Regions from separate parts of the Lysinibacillus sp. FN11 genome, predicted to be linked through region 2. Evidence: predicted binding sites of a transcription regulator. Region 2 holds the regulator's gene; each other region holds the start of a gene.
The links. Region 2 encodes CtsR, which represses protease genes until heat stress. Its sites were predicted from a motif close to ATGGTCAATAAAGGTCAAACA; they were not measured.
Positions count from the first base shown of each region.

Region 1: the regulator CtsR is predicted to act here: its motif matches at 3,285-3,305, upstream of NP781_RS00825 (ATP-dependent Clp protease ATP-binding subunit).
Region 3: the regulator CtsR is predicted to act here: its motif matches at 2,523-2,543, upstream of clpP (ATP-dependent Clp endopeptidase proteolytic subunit ClpP).

Region 1 is NZ_CP102383.1:188,091-193,040, reverse strand. Features, by position in the region: gene NP781_RS00835 (beta-ketoacyl-ACP synthase III) at 1-396, opposite strand, end outside; gene NP781_RS00830 (YjzD family protein) at 849-1,043, shown strand; gene NP781_RS00825 (ATP-dependent Clp protease ATP-binding subunit) at 1,093-3,219, opposite strand; gene NP781_RS00820 (Crp/Fnr family transcriptional regulator) at 3,489-4,175, shown strand; gene NP781_RS00815 (metal-sulfur cluster assembly factor) at 4,241-4,549, opposite strand; gene NP781_RS00810 (prolyl oligopeptidase family serine peptidase) at 4,603-4,950, opposite strand, start outside.
Region 2 is NZ_CP102383.1:4,158,157-4,163,106, forward strand. Features, by position in the region: gene NP781_RS21920 (ATP-dependent Clp protease ATP-binding subunit) at 1-197, opposite strand, end outside; gene NP781_RS21925 (protein-arginine kinase McsB) at 187-1,296, opposite strand; gene NP781_RS21930 (UvrB/UvrC motif-containing protein) at 1,293-1,835, opposite strand; gene NP781_RS21935 (CtsR family transcriptional regulator) at 1,849-2,319, opposite strand; gene NP781_RS21940 (DUF4870 domain-containing protein) at 2,586-2,891, opposite strand; gene NP781_RS21945 (class I SAM-dependent methyltransferase) at 3,017-3,700, shown strand; gene corA (magnesium/cobalt transporter CorA) at 3,734-4,696, shown strand; gene NP781_RS21955 (hypothetical protein) at 4,740-4,949, opposite strand.
Region 3 is NZ_CP102383.1:3,397,463-3,402,412, reverse strand. Features, by position in the region: gene yvcK (gluconeogenesis factor YvcK family protein) at 1-408, shown strand, start outside; gene whiA (DNA-binding protein WhiA) at 474-1,421, shown strand; gene NP781_RS17960 (HPr family phosphocarrier protein) at 1,534-1,791, shown strand; gene clpP (ATP-dependent Clp endopeptidase proteolytic subunit ClpP) at 1,846-2,436, opposite strand; tRNA gene NP781_RS17950 (tRNA-Arg) at 2,747-2,821, shown strand; gene NP781_RS17945 (basic amino acid ABC transporter substrate-binding protein) at 3,320-4,117, shown strand; gene NP781_RS17940 (amino acid ABC transporter permease) at 4,204-4,914, shown strand; gene NP781_RS17935 (amino acid ABC transporter ATP-binding protein) at 4,911-4,950, shown strand, end outside.

The DNA.
Region 1 (4,950 bases), 940 kb from region 2:
TTTATAAGCATTTGCCTCAACAAAGTGCTTAGCTGTCACTAAGCTATATATAAATCCTGCACATGCTGCTGCTTGATCCATTGCTGCAGCATTCACTGCTCCGAGTTGTTCCTGAACCATACAAGCTACACTTGGAAAAGTTTGATCCTGTGTGACAGTTGCTACAAGAATTAAACCAATTTCCTCAGGCGTAATACCCGCATTTGCAATAGCTTCTTTTGCCGCAGCTACTGCCAAATCTGAAGTTTCCTGATCATCTGCCGCAAAATGACGTTCTTCAATGCCTGTTCGAGTACGAATCCATTCATCAGAAGTATCCATGATTTTTTCCAAATCAAAATTTGTAACGACCTTCTCAGGAACATATTTGCCTATTCCTATAATACCAGCGTTCATATAGCAACCCCTCAGCTTTCTTACTATCAATTATTAGTAACTGGTCATAATTATAACGCATATAAAAGGAATGACGCAAGATGATTTAAAATTTATGCAGCTAAGGGTATTGTTCTTTGATTATAGAAGTGAAGAAATTTATGAAATGAGGTTATTCTTATTTAGGAGCTTTATCATACTTTGTGGAGCATTTCAGAGCGCTTTGCATCATGTATGAGCGGTGTCCTTCCTTTTTGGAGCACTTTTCACTCGCTTAGGAGCGCATTCCCCTATTTCAGAGCTGTTCCTAAATACTTTACATTACCAAACATAAAATACTAAATCTCATATTTGTTGTGACAAAATCGCCATGTTTCACATAAATGGTTCATTTTTTTTTGATTTATGTTATGATATGATAATGAATATGAGTAAAACCTTATGATGAAAAAAGTTCGGTTGAGGTGAAATTAATGCAATATATCGTAACGTTCATATGGTCATTCCTACTAGTTTCTATGTTAAACTACGTAGTCAGCTCTGTACTTGGTGTACCATTTGATTTCAAAACTGGAGCAATCGTTTCTGTTGTATTCTCCATCCTTATCTTTATTATTGGAGCAATCATTCCAAACGACCCTACACCAGAAGCTGCAGACCATCATTAATTCAGCTAGAAAAAACCTGTTCAGCTTCATGCCGAACAGGTTTTTTCTGTTATTTTTCCACAACACATTGTCCCTTATGCATTTTCACATGCAACGTCTCCCCTGGTAAAACTTCTCCGCGTAAGAGTTCTCTAGCAACGGCTGTTTCGATATGTCGCTGTACAAAGCGTTTTAATGGTCTTGCTCCAAATTGGGCATCTGCCCCTTGCTCTACTACCCAATCAATGACTTCTTGCTCGACAGATAAAGTAATTTCTTGCTCTGCGACACGTTTAATCAATTGCTCCACATACTTCCAGGCAATCGCAGTAAAATGTTTAGTAGATAATGCATGGAAGAAGATGATATCATCCATTCTGTTTAAAAGCTCAGGTTTAAAATGTTGTCGTAGGGCTGTCATGACTAAGTCCTCCACAGCAGCATTATTTTCCTTTGCCTCCATTAAATAACTAGAGCCGATATTCGAAGTTAAAATGACTACTGTATTTGTAAAATTCACCATTCGTCCCTGACTATCTGTAATGCGCCCATCATCTAAAATTTGCAATAAAATGTTCGCCACATCAGGATGAGCTTTTTCAATCTCATCTAGTAGCACCACAGAATAAGGATTTCGGCGAACTGCTTCCGTTAGTTGTCCACCTTCCTCATAGCCCACATAGCCTGGGGGAGCCCCAACAAGTCGAGACACACTATGTTTCTCCATGTATTCACTCATATCAATACGAATAAAGTGATCCTCTGAATCAAATAATTGTGCAGCAAGTGCCTTGGCAAGTTCTGTTTTACCTACACCAGTTGGACCTAAAAATAAAAAGCTACCAATAGGTCGGTGTGGATCTTTGATACCTGCTCGTGCACGCCATACCGCTTCTGTCACTAATTGAACTGCTTTATCTTGTCCAACCACACGTTCATGTAATGTATCCTTTAAACGTAATAGTTTTTCACGCTCACCCTCTACTAATTTTGTTACAGGGATTCCTGTCCAACGTGAAACAATTGCAGCAATTTCATCTGCTGTTACCTCTTCACGTAAAATACGAGATTCTGCACCGTTCTCTAATTCCTTTTCAAGGACCTGAATGTCTTTTTCAAGTGTCGGAATTTTACCATGACGTAATTCAGCAGCTTTATTTAAATCATATTTACTTTCTGCCTCATCTAGATCACGACGATATTTATCCAATGTTTCACGTTTTTTCTGAATATCGTGTAGCTTTTCTTTTTCGGCTTCCCATTGTTGACGCATGCCCTCAGAGGATTCTTTTAACTTTGTTAATTCTTCACGTAATTGCTCCAAACGTTTTTTACTTGCCTCGTCCTTTTCCTTACGCAATGCCTGTTCCTCAATTTCAAGCTGCATAATACGACGTGTGACTGCGTCTAACTCCTGTGGCATTGAATCAATTTCTGTACGAATCATTGCACAAGCCTCATCAATTAAATCAATGGCCTTATCAGGTAAAAATCGTTCTGTAATATAGCGGTTGGATAGTTCTGCTGCCGCAACAATTGCTCTGTCATGAATACGTACGGCATGATGTAATTCAAAGCGTTCTTTTAAACCACGTAAAATGGATACTGTATCCTCTATAGATGGCTCACGCACTAGTACTTGCTGGAATCGACGTTCTAAGGCAGGATCCTTTTCAATGTACATACGATATTCGTCTAATGTAGTAGCACCAATACAGTGTAATTCACCACGTGCTAGCATAGGTTTTAGCATATTTCCTGCATCCATAGCGCCATCTGTTTTCCCTGCACCTACGATCGTATGAATTTCATCAATAAATAGAATGATTTGTCCTTCTGATTCTTTTACTTCTTTTAGCACACCTTTTAAGCGTTCTTCAAATTGTCCACGATAACTTGCACCAGCGATTAACGCACTCATATCTAATTCATATAATACGCATTCTTTCAAGCCTTCTGGTACATCACCTTTTACAATACGCTGCGCTAAACCTTCCACAATCGCCGTTTTACCAACTCCTGGTTCACCGATTAATACAGGATTATTTTTCGTTTTACGTGTTAAAATACGAATTACATTTCGAATTTCTTCATCACGCCCAATCACAGGGTCCATCTTGCCATTTTTTACTTCTTCAATTAAATTGCGGCCAAATTGTTCTAATGGTTTTTTATTGTCTGTTTGTTGAAATTGCATAGCTAGCACTCCTTTATTTTCATATTTCTCATTATTTATATACCCACTCTTGTTTATATGAAAAAAGTTTGACCTTTTTTGACTAACTTTATTTTACATCACTCGACAAAGCTTAGCAAAGAAATCGCCCTAAAAATTTTTCACTTATTATGGAAGTTTACGTTATAATAATGATATGTTTCTGTGTTTTAGTATCGAAATCCACTATCCTTTTGTAATAATCGCCATTTATTACAAAAAGAAAGCGATGTGTTGGAGATATGGTTTTAATGGATAATATGTTTGAAAAAATTAAAGATCTTTTTCAAAACCACGGTGTTTTTATCAAAGTGAATAAAGGAAATAAAATTTTTCTAGAGGGTGAGCGGGCAAAAGAAATTTATTACATCCAATCAGGTGTTATTTCGATTAGCCAAGAATCCGAGACGGGCAAGGAATTAACCATTCGCATTTGTGGCCCTGACAACATAATAGGAGAAGGTTCGTTATTTTGTAATCTTGTCTATAATTCGATGACTGCCAAAGTTTTAGAACCCTCTACGTTATATGTTTTGAGTCGTAAATCTTTGGAGCATTTACTAGAAGAGCAGCCGACTGTTATGGTGGAATACATGAAGTGGCTACAAACAGAAAACTTAAAGCATCAGAGTCGTTTGCGCGATTTAGTGTTAAACGGTAAAAAAGGTGCTCTATTTTCAACGCTCATTCGACTGTCCAATACGTATGGTAAACCTGTAGAAAATGACGCGATTTTTATTGATTTTCAGCTAACAAATACAGAAATTGCAAATTTGTGTGCGACAAGTCGGGAAATGATTAATCGTATGCTGAATGATTTAAAAAAACATGAGATTATCACTTTTGATAAAGGATTTATTACCATTCATGATTTACAATTTTTAAAAAATGAAATTGCCTGTGAAAATTGTCCATTACAAATATGCCGTATCGATTAGTTTCGTTACAAGCAAAAACCCTGCTTATTTTTCAATAAGCAGGGTTTTAAATAATCCATTTTAACTTAACGTACGCCCAATGCCATTTTTGCATAGCGTGACATTTTATCTTTCGACCAAGGTGGATTCCATACAATATTAACATTTGTACTTTTCACTTCTGGAAGTTCACCTAACGCCGTATTCACTTGATCCACAATGACTGGACCAAGTGGACAACCCATAGATGTTAGTGTCATCGTAACAGTTGCAACACCTTCATCATCTAATTCCACATCATATACTAAACCTAAGTTGACGATATCAATGCCAAGCTCAGGGTCAATTACGTTTTCTAAAGCACCTAACATGCTATCTTTCATATCCTGATCCATTCGTATTTCTCCTTTCATCATAGTGTTAACCTTATCATAGCAGATGCACCCTGTTATGCCAAATGCTGTGCAAGCCATGCTGTAGCTGCTAGCATACCGTCACGTGGTACAGCATGTCCAGCCCTTTTGTTCACCATGAACTTTAAATATTCAGGGTTTGCTTCATAGTATTCCCGTAATGATTCATAAAATTTATATGTTTCGTGAAAAGGAACTGTTTTATCTAATTCTCCATGCCAAAAGAATACAGGGCGACCCGCGAATTTTTCTGGCGTGAAACTGACATCATATTTAGCAAGGGCTTCATTAACTTTTTCAACGTCTTCCTCTGACATCGGCCAGTTAACTCCGCTTCTAGCAAATTGTTGCAATTGGTATTCACCCAATTTTATAAAACCAGG
Region 2 (4,950 bases):
TCTTCAATGCCAGCTTCAATCGTTTGAGGACTAATATCAATGGCTTCTAACGCTTTCGCAGCAATACCGCCGCCTTCACGTATAAGCCCTAATAGAATATGCTCTGTACCGATAGATTCGTGCTTCCAACGAATAGCCTCTTCCTGAGCAAGCTGTAATACTTTTTGCGCGCGTTGTGTAAAACGATTAAACATCATATAAATCCTCTCCTTTTTCCCCATTTATAGGCTTATTCGCATGTTCTTGGGATAATGTCTCACGAAGCATCTCCGCTCGTACACGATCCCGTTCAGCAGGTGGTAATGCCTCACCTGCATAGTGCTGTAAAAAACCTGGTTGCATACTAACAACACATTCATTTAAGGTCGTTGCTTGTATACCATCAATCAATTGTAAATCTACTCCTAAACGAACATTAGATAGGCAAGTAGCAGCTTCCTCACTTGTTAAAATCCTTGCATGTGTAAGTGTGCCTAAAGCTCGATAGACGCGATCTTCTAGCGCAAGCTCTGCCTTTTCCATTAATTTACCTCTTGCATGTCGCTCTTTTTGAATAATCTTTTCAGCGACACTTTGTATATCTGCTAATATATCTTCCTCTGTCTTCCCAAGTGTAATTTGGTTAGAGACTTGATAAACATTCCCTAGATTTTCGCTTCCTTCACCATATATGCCTCTTACAGTCATTCCTAAGCGTGTCATGGCATTTATAATTTGATTCATTTGCCCAGTTAATGTAAGAGCGGGTAAATGCATCATGACGGATGCTCGTAGCCCCGTACCAATATTCGTTGGACAGCTTGTTAAATAACCAAAAGTATCTCGAAAAGCATATGGTAATACTTTCTCTAGGATACGATCAATCTTATTTGCTTGTTCATAGGCACTTTGAAGTTGAAAACTTGCTGTCATACATTGAATGCGTAAATGATCCTCTTCATTCACCATAATGCTAACGGATTCATCTTCAGAGAGTAGTATAGAGCCCACTTGCTCTTTTTTAGCCAGTTGCGGGCTAATCAAATGCTTTTCTACAAGAATTTGACGCTGTAAAGGGGTTAAATCCTTTATAGCAAAATAAGCATAATCATTTTGAAGCGTTGGGCTATCGCTGATTGCATGTGTAACGGCCTGTTCCACTTGCAGTGCCTCATTTTCTGAAAATGCTAATGGAAAACGATAGCCATCTAAATTTCGTGCAAGGCGGATCCGTGTACTAATGACGATATCTGAGTAATCATCTTTGATATGCATCCATGTTGGTGTCGCACGCTCTAAAAATGATTCAATCATCATGTCACATCACCACCTTCAAATTGTAGATGCTTCTCTAGCTCTTTGACTTCATCACGTAGCTTCGCCGCTTCTTCAAACTGTTCTTCATCTACGGCGGATTTCATACGCTTGCGGATATCCTCTATTTGCTTTTTAATAACATACACATTACTGCGAGCACCAGGCATTTTACCAATGTGTTGTGGACCTGCCTGAATACGATTAAAAAGCTTTGGCAAATGATCTCCAAATGTGTCATAACAGCTTGGGCACCCGAATTTTCCTTCTTTTAAAAATTGCTTATACGAAAATCCACATTGTGGGCATGTTTGCTGCTGTGGTTGTACCTGTTGTTTTTCCCCCACCTTTTGCCATGTAGGAGAGCCAAACCAGTTAGACAATAACTGTTGAATAGATACTGGCTCTTGTTTAAACTCTGCATGAAATGGATGGAATTGTGAGGCGCAGACGTCACAATAATGATGCTCTACTTTTTGCCCACTTTGAACTTGTGTTACTGTAACTGTCGCATTACGTTGTTTACAATGTTCGCATATCATTTCCATCACCTCACTATTTTTGTTGTTCATATTTTATTGTTGTCAGCATTGCTCGCAATATTTTTGATCGAATGACATCTCTTAATGGGAGATGCAAGTCGATCGTGGAGCGATCAATTGCTGCTAACATTAATTTCGCTTCTCGCTTGGAAATTACCTGCTCATCAATGAGTCGGTAAACCAAATCTTCTGCCATCGTTTGTGATGCCCCACCTTCAATTTGCCTGAGAACATCGTCGATCAAATCAATCTGTGAATTCGCGCGGACACGTAAAATTCGAATGTATCCACCACCACCACGTTTGCTCTCAACAAGGTAACCCCGCTCGGCAGTAAATCTTGTATTAATAACATAATTTATTTGTGATGGTACACATTGAAATTTATCAGCAATTTCACTACGTTTAATTTCAATATGCCCTTCCCCACCTAATTCAAGTACTTGCTTTAAGTAACCCTCTATGATGTCTGATATATTACGCATTTTAGGAATACACCTCGCTTGCTTCACTGACTTTGACTATCTTTGACTTTCTTTGAGTATATTATACAAAACGCTTGAAAAAAATTGCAATGATTTCGCCCATAGAAAAGTGGAAAGTCTTGAAAATGGCTTTTTAATAACCGAAAAAGGCACTTTTCGATCATTTGTTTACGGTTTAATAATTTCCTCATACACCTAATGTACCCTTATTCGTCATAGAAAAAACGCAAGCATATGCAACTAGCATATACTTGCGTCTATGAAAATTATACCCAGCGACCAACAATTGGATAACGCCAAGGTTCATCAGACAATGCTTTTACGATACCGATAATCGGTACCACAAATAGCATAATGCCGAAAATGATTAAAAATGGTAAGCCAATAAGGACAAAGCTTAAAACAACAGAGATAGCAATTAAAACACCCATGACAATTTGGAATAGCAGTGCTTGAATAGAAATTGCCTTTATTTCCTCATCCGAACTAATTAAAAAGAAAATAATGGGCACTAACCATGGCGCAAAAAATGCACTTGCGTGTATGATTACTTTAGACCATTTAGACTCCATATATATCAACCCTTTCTTTGAACTTTATTCTATGTTTTATGTACTACTATTTACGAAACTATACCCGCAATAGTTTCACATTAAGAAGGATTTTTTAAAATTTTTTTGAAAGGCTGTGAGGAGCGTTGGAATTTAACAACACATTAGCAAATGAATATGAAAAGGGTATTCGCCGTACATTGCCTAGTTATGATACCATGCTACGTTTAATACAAACTTTTTATCATTCTAGGCTATCAGAAAATGCTAACATGTTAGTCGTGGGAGCAGGGAGTGGCAATGAAATTATACAGCTTGCAGAAGGAAGACCTCACTGGTCATTTACTGGCATTGATCCATCAGAATCCATGCTTACTATAGCTAAAGAGCGTTTGCTCACTCTACCAAATAATATGTCATTCCATCAGGCTACAATACTAGATGCTTCGCTGTCCTCTACTCAGTATGATGCAGCAAGTTGTGTTCTCGTCTTGCATTTTATTCACGATTATAAAGAAAAGCTAGAAACAATAAAAGCAATAGCAAGACATTTGAAACCTGGAGCACCGTTTGTCCTTGTTTCAAAATATGGTCAGCTAGGATCTTTAGAAACAGAACTACAATTTGATTTATGGCGTTCTTATTGGCTACAGCATACTAGACTTTCTTTATCCGAAGTAGCAGAGATGGAAAAATCCATTCGTTCCCTTTCTTTTATGAGTGAAGAGGAAATTTTAACACTTTTACAAAGTGCGGGCTTTACTAAACCTTCTAGATTTTTTGCCACTACTTTGTTCGGTGGTTGGGTATGCTTTAAAGAGGATCGCTAACTATTTTGTAGTAAATAATTTGAGGTGAAAACCGTGATAAGCACCATTGGCATTACAAAGCAGCAACAATTGTTAAAGGATTTTCCATTAGAAGAGATTCATCAGCAAGAATTTGAATGGTATTGGGTTGATTTTAATTGTCCTACAACAGAGGAAGAATTATTGTTGGATACATTTTTCCACTTTCACCCTCTTGCTATTGAAGATTGCTTAATGAGGTTGCAGCGTCCTAAGCTCGATTTCTATGATGATTTTCATTTCTTTGTCATTCATCGAGTAAACGAAGAGACGTTAGCTGCGGAGGAGGTTAATATTTTTGCCTCCAATAAATTCATCATAACCTTCCATAAAAATCCTGTCCCTGAGATAGAGAAGGTGCAAAAAATGCTGGAAAACCAACCGAAGAATTGGGAGCGAGGTACTGTATACCTAACGTATCAAACCATTGATAAAATTGTTGATAGTTATTTTCCACTCGTTTACAAAATTGAAGATCATCTAAATGCTTTAGAAGGTGAACTTACATACCAAAGTAATGTAAATGCCATGAAAATTGTCTTCGAGTTCCGTAGTGACTTGCTTGACTTAAGACGTACTATTTTACCAATGCGTGATCTTTTATATCGCATTCTTAATTCTTACCGTTTCTCACTAAAAAAATCGGAGAGAGCTTATTTTGGAGATATCTACGACCATCTACTTAAGCTAACAGAGATGGTTGAATCTAATCGAGAGCTTACAGCAGATATGCGAGATAGTTATATGGCTATGAGTTCTAGCCGAATGAACGGCATTATGATGACTTTAACAATTGTATCAACTATCTTTATACCACTTACCTTCATTGCTGGTGTGTATGGGATGAATTTCGATAACATGCCTGAGCTACATGGGCAATACAGCTATTTTATTGTACTCGGGATTATGATAATTATCGTTATCTTTATGTTGGCCGTCTTTAAACATAAAGGCTGGTTTAAACTGTTTAAACCATAAAAAGACTGCTCGTTTTAATAAAAACGAGCAGTTTTTTAATCTATTAATATGGTCCTCTGTCATCAATCTTATTATCACCTTGCTGTGGAAATAAAAAGTACGCTAATACCCCTGATCCCAAAGCTGCACATATTGTAATTAATAATTGCTCAATATCTGGTACCTCAGCATGATAGTTTCGTAGCATATAAACAGAGCCAATGGCAACAATCACCATAACAGGAATAACAAATTTAAAACGTTTTTTCTCCATA
Region 3 (4,950 bases), 760 kb from region 2:
AATTTGCTTGTTAAGGAAATAGGTGAAGCAGTTGTTAAGGCTAAAGGAAGAAAAATATATGTTTGTAATTTAATGACACAAAAGGGTGAAACCATTTCCTATACAGCAGGCGATCATGTAACAGCCATACATAAGCATGTTGGCCATGATTTTATCGATTCCATTTTAGTAAATGATGAAGAACTCCCTAACCCTGTAAAAGAACTGTATAAAGAAGAAAGAGCGGAACCAGTAACATTTGACGTAGCAAAGCTTGAAAGTATGGGTTTAGAAGTTATCAAACGAGACATTGCTACAATTCGACCAGATGGAACGGTTCGACATAATGCTACAAATGTTGCAGAATGGCTGGTAGATTATGCTGATATTTACCATCAAAAAGTAAGAGGACCAATAATAGAAACATAATGGCTTTATTGTATATGGTAAGATGAACATATACATAGAAATCATGATTGAAAGGGGGGCGTGATATGTCTTTTGCTTCTGAAACAAAAAAAGAATTGACACAAATAGAAGCGGACAATCATTGTATGAAAGCAGAAGTTTCTGCCCTAATTCGTATGAATGGTTCATTATCCTTTGCAAATAAACAACTAAGCTTAGACGTGCAAACCGAAAACGCTGCAATTGCCAGAAGACTATATACGATTATGAAAAAATTGTATCCGTACAATGTTGAATTACTTGTTCGTAAGAAAATGCGATTGAAAAAAAATAATGTGTATATATGCCGTGTAAGAGAAGGAGCGCGTGAGCTATTAATTGATTTAGAAATCATCTCAGACGACTTTCAATTTAACCATACTATCTCAAGAAAGCTCATTCAAAAGAGTGGCCAAAAAAGAGCTTATTTAAGAGGAGCCTTTTTAGCAGGAGGTTCCGTCAATAATCCAGAAACATCGGCTTATCATTTAGAGGTTTATTCTTTATATAAAGAACATGGTGAGGCATTAATGGATTTGATGAATGAATTTGAACTCAATGCCAAAACAATTGAACGTAAAAAAGGCTTTGTAACTTACTTAAAAGAAGCAGAAAAAATTTCAGATTTCCTTAATATTGTTGGAGCGCATCAGGCTATGATGAAATTTGAAGATGTTCGGATTTTGCGAGATATGCGTAATAGTGTCAACCGTATTGTGAACTGTGAAACTGCCAATTTAAATAAAACCATTGGAGCAGCATTACGGCAGGTTGAGAATATTCGATTTATTGAAAATTCAATTGGTCTTGATCAACTACCAGAGAAGCTTCGTGAAATAGCACGTCTCCGTGTTGAATACCAAGATGTGACATTAAAAGAGCTTGGTGAAATGGTATCTAGTGGAACAGTTAGTAAATCAGGTGTTAACCATCGATTGAGAAAAATTGATGAGATTGCGGATGCATTAAGGCGTGGTGAAAAAATAGGTGGTTAAGTTATCATACTTATCAGGTATGAATGTCATGCTAATCGCTTATTGTTCTTTTGCCAGTAAGTAAGGTAAGATAAAACTAATAGACGAACGGTAGTGAAGGGGAGTTTTGAGAATGATTGAGAGAAGAGTCCAGGTTAAATTAAAATTAGGACTACAAGCTAGACAAGCAGCATTATTTGTGCAAGAAGCAAATCGTTTTAGTGCTGATATCTTTCTAGAAAAAGATGAGAAAAAAGTAAATGCCAAATCCATTATGGGTGTTATGAGCTTAGCAGTTGCTAAAGGTACCGAAGTGACTTTAAGCAGTGAAGGTAACGATGCTGAGCAAGCGGTTACAGCATTGGCAACAATTATTGAAAATGAAGATTAACATTCATTAAATACAAAAGGCATCACAGAGCAATTCTGTGATGCCTTCTATTTTTTATTTATTATCGCTACGGTGCATAATATGATCGATTAAACCGTATTCTTTAGCACGTTCAGCAGTCATGAAGTTATCACGATCTGTGTCTCTTGCAATGACTTCAAGTGGTTGACCAGTGCGTTCAGATAAAATGCCATTTAATTTTTCACGTAAGAATAGAATACGTTTAGCAGCAATTTCAATCTCTGTCGCTTGACCTTGTGCACCACCTAGTGGTTGGTGAATCATGACTTCAGCATTTGGTAAGGCAAAACGTTTACCAGGTTCTCCAGCTGCAAGCAGGAAAGCACCCATTGATGCAGCCATACCAATACAAATTGTTTGTACCTGTGGTTTAATGATTTGCATTGTGTCATAGATAGCCATACCAGCCGTAATGGATCCGCCAGGTGAGTTAATATAAAGAGAGATATCTTTATCTGGATCTTCTGCCTGTAGGAAAAGAAGCTGAGCGACAATGGAGTTAGCAACATTGTCATCAATAGCACTTCCTAAAAGGATAATACGGTCTTTAAGTAGACGTGAATAAATGTCATATGCACGCTCACCACGACTAGTTTGTTCAATAACTGTAGGAATTAAATTCATGTTAAATCCTCCTTAAAAAGCTAAATTCGAATACCTTTGCTGAAAATTTTCCTTTGTATTTCAGCTGTATCCTTATCATACACATTATAGTCAGGGAAGGTCAAATATTAACCCTGCTAAAGTGAAATTAAAAAAAATAAATTGTTTTTGCATTCTATGGTTGAATTATATAGGATAGGCTTGTATAATGATTAAGGTTATAAGGTTTAAAGTACAGGACACTATTTTGCAGGTATGCTTCAAAAATGAGGGTTATCTACATCATGCTTTTCGTAAGCCTAGAGTGAGTACTTTTTTTTTTGTGTCTTTTGCCCTCGTGGTGTAATGGATAACACGTAAGATTCCGGTTCTTGCACTGGGGGTTCGATTCCCTCCGAGGGCGCCATTTTACTGATTAATTGATATACTGTTATAGCTCATCTCCTAATAAGTAGTTTAGCAGCCTGCTTACTGGAGATCGAGAGGAAGAATAAAGGGAATACTGTCCTAGTTGGCATTATTCCCCTATTTATTCCTTTCAAACCTTCAAAAAAGCAACAACTCCAAATTATTTTTTAGTGAACATACTGTACGTGAGACTAGTAATAGTCGAAAAAAAGAATCCTATCTGAGGGGATTCTTTTTTTTTGCCTAAATTTATCGAAATTTGGCATGGTTCTTATTGTATATATATTAGTTTTAGGTTAATTTTCTTGTTATTTATACATATTTTTTCAAAATATATGAATTTAATATAAATTTATATGAAAAAATATTTAATTTTATGCGAAAAGTTGTTGTCTAAATACTATAATGTTAATATAATTGACCTAATAGTCTAACATTTCCGAATTGCGAAAAATAATACGTAATTCGGAAAATTATCGAACTAGGGGGAAATACAATGAAAAAAACAGGTTGGATGTTACTGATGATAATTGCAGCATTAACATTAGCACTTGCCGGATGTGGTACAAAAGAAGATGCATCTTCAGGTAGCTCTTCTTCAGAAGATGGTGGAGATGGTAAAAAAGTTTATAAAGTAGGTACTGAGGCTACTTTTGCACCATTTGAATCTGTTGACGATTCAGGGAAAATTGTAGGGATTGATGTCGATATTTTACAAGCTATTGCAGATGAGATGGACTTTGAGGTTGAGTGGAATAATATTGGATGGGAGCCAGTGTTCCAAACAATTAAAAACGGTGAAACAGATATCGGTGCTTCTGGAATCACAATTACGGAAGAGCGTAAAGAATCATTTGATTTTACAGAACCGTATTATGAGTCTCAGTTATTAATTGTTGTGAAAGAAGATTCAAAAATTAAATCTCTTGATGAATTAAAAGATAAAAAAGTATCTGTACAAATCAATGCTACTGGTCATATGGCGGCGAAAAAGCTACAAGGGGAAGCAAGTACAAATATTATGGCTTTTGAAAGTCAGCCAATCGCTATTCAAGAAATGTTAAATGGGAATGTTGACGCAGCTATCGGAGATAACGCAGTAGTTTATGAATATATCAAAGCTCACCCAGATCAAAAACTAAAAGTAATTGAAGATGATGCATTCGAAAAAGAATACTATGGCTTCATGGTTCAAAAAGGAAATAAAGAATTGCTAGATAAATTAAACGAAGGTCTTAAAAAAATTAAAGAAAACGGTAAATTAAAAGAAATTACAGGCATTGATTTTCAATAAAAATGAATGAAATGATGCTTTAACATAGTAACTGTGCTAACAAGCTCATTTATTAATCGTAATTTAAAGGGGAATGGGGTTTTCGGATGGACATCTTTGACTTACGCTGGGACATTGTCTGGAACTACCGAGATATGTTTATACGAGGTATTGGCGTAACACTTATTTTGACACTTAGTGGTTATTTTGGCGGTATTCTATTAGGGCTATTTTTAGGCCTTGGAAAATTATCGAGTAAGAAATGGATTTATTGGCCATCTAAACTATATATCGATTTATTCCGTGGAACACCGATGCTTGTACAAATCTTGTTAATTCACTTAGCAGTTATTCCAACAATTTTTGGTCATTCTTTAGGTTATATGGTATCAGGGATTACAGCGCTTATTTTAAACTGTGCTGCTTATAATGCGGAAATTTTCCGTGCAGGGATTCAAAGTATTGCAAAAGGGCAAATGGAGGCTGCACGTTCTCTTGGATTAACGCATAACCAAGCAATGCGTAAGGTCATTTTGCCTCAAGCTTTTAGACGTATGATTCCGCCATTGGGGAATGAATTTATTGCATTATTAAAAGATTCTTCACTCGTAACTGTAATTGCAGCACCAGATATTTTATATGCTAGTAAGGTCGTAGCTGGTGCAAGCTTCCGCTTCTGGGAACCGTATATCGTTGCAGCATTATTATATTTAGTGTTGACATATGGTGTAACGAAGATTGTAGCATTTATCGAGAAACGATTTAGCAATAGTTACGTCCCTCGTAAAGCTAAGGTAGAAGGGCGGGAAGCAAGATGATAAGAATTGAAAACCTACACAAATACTTTGGCAAGC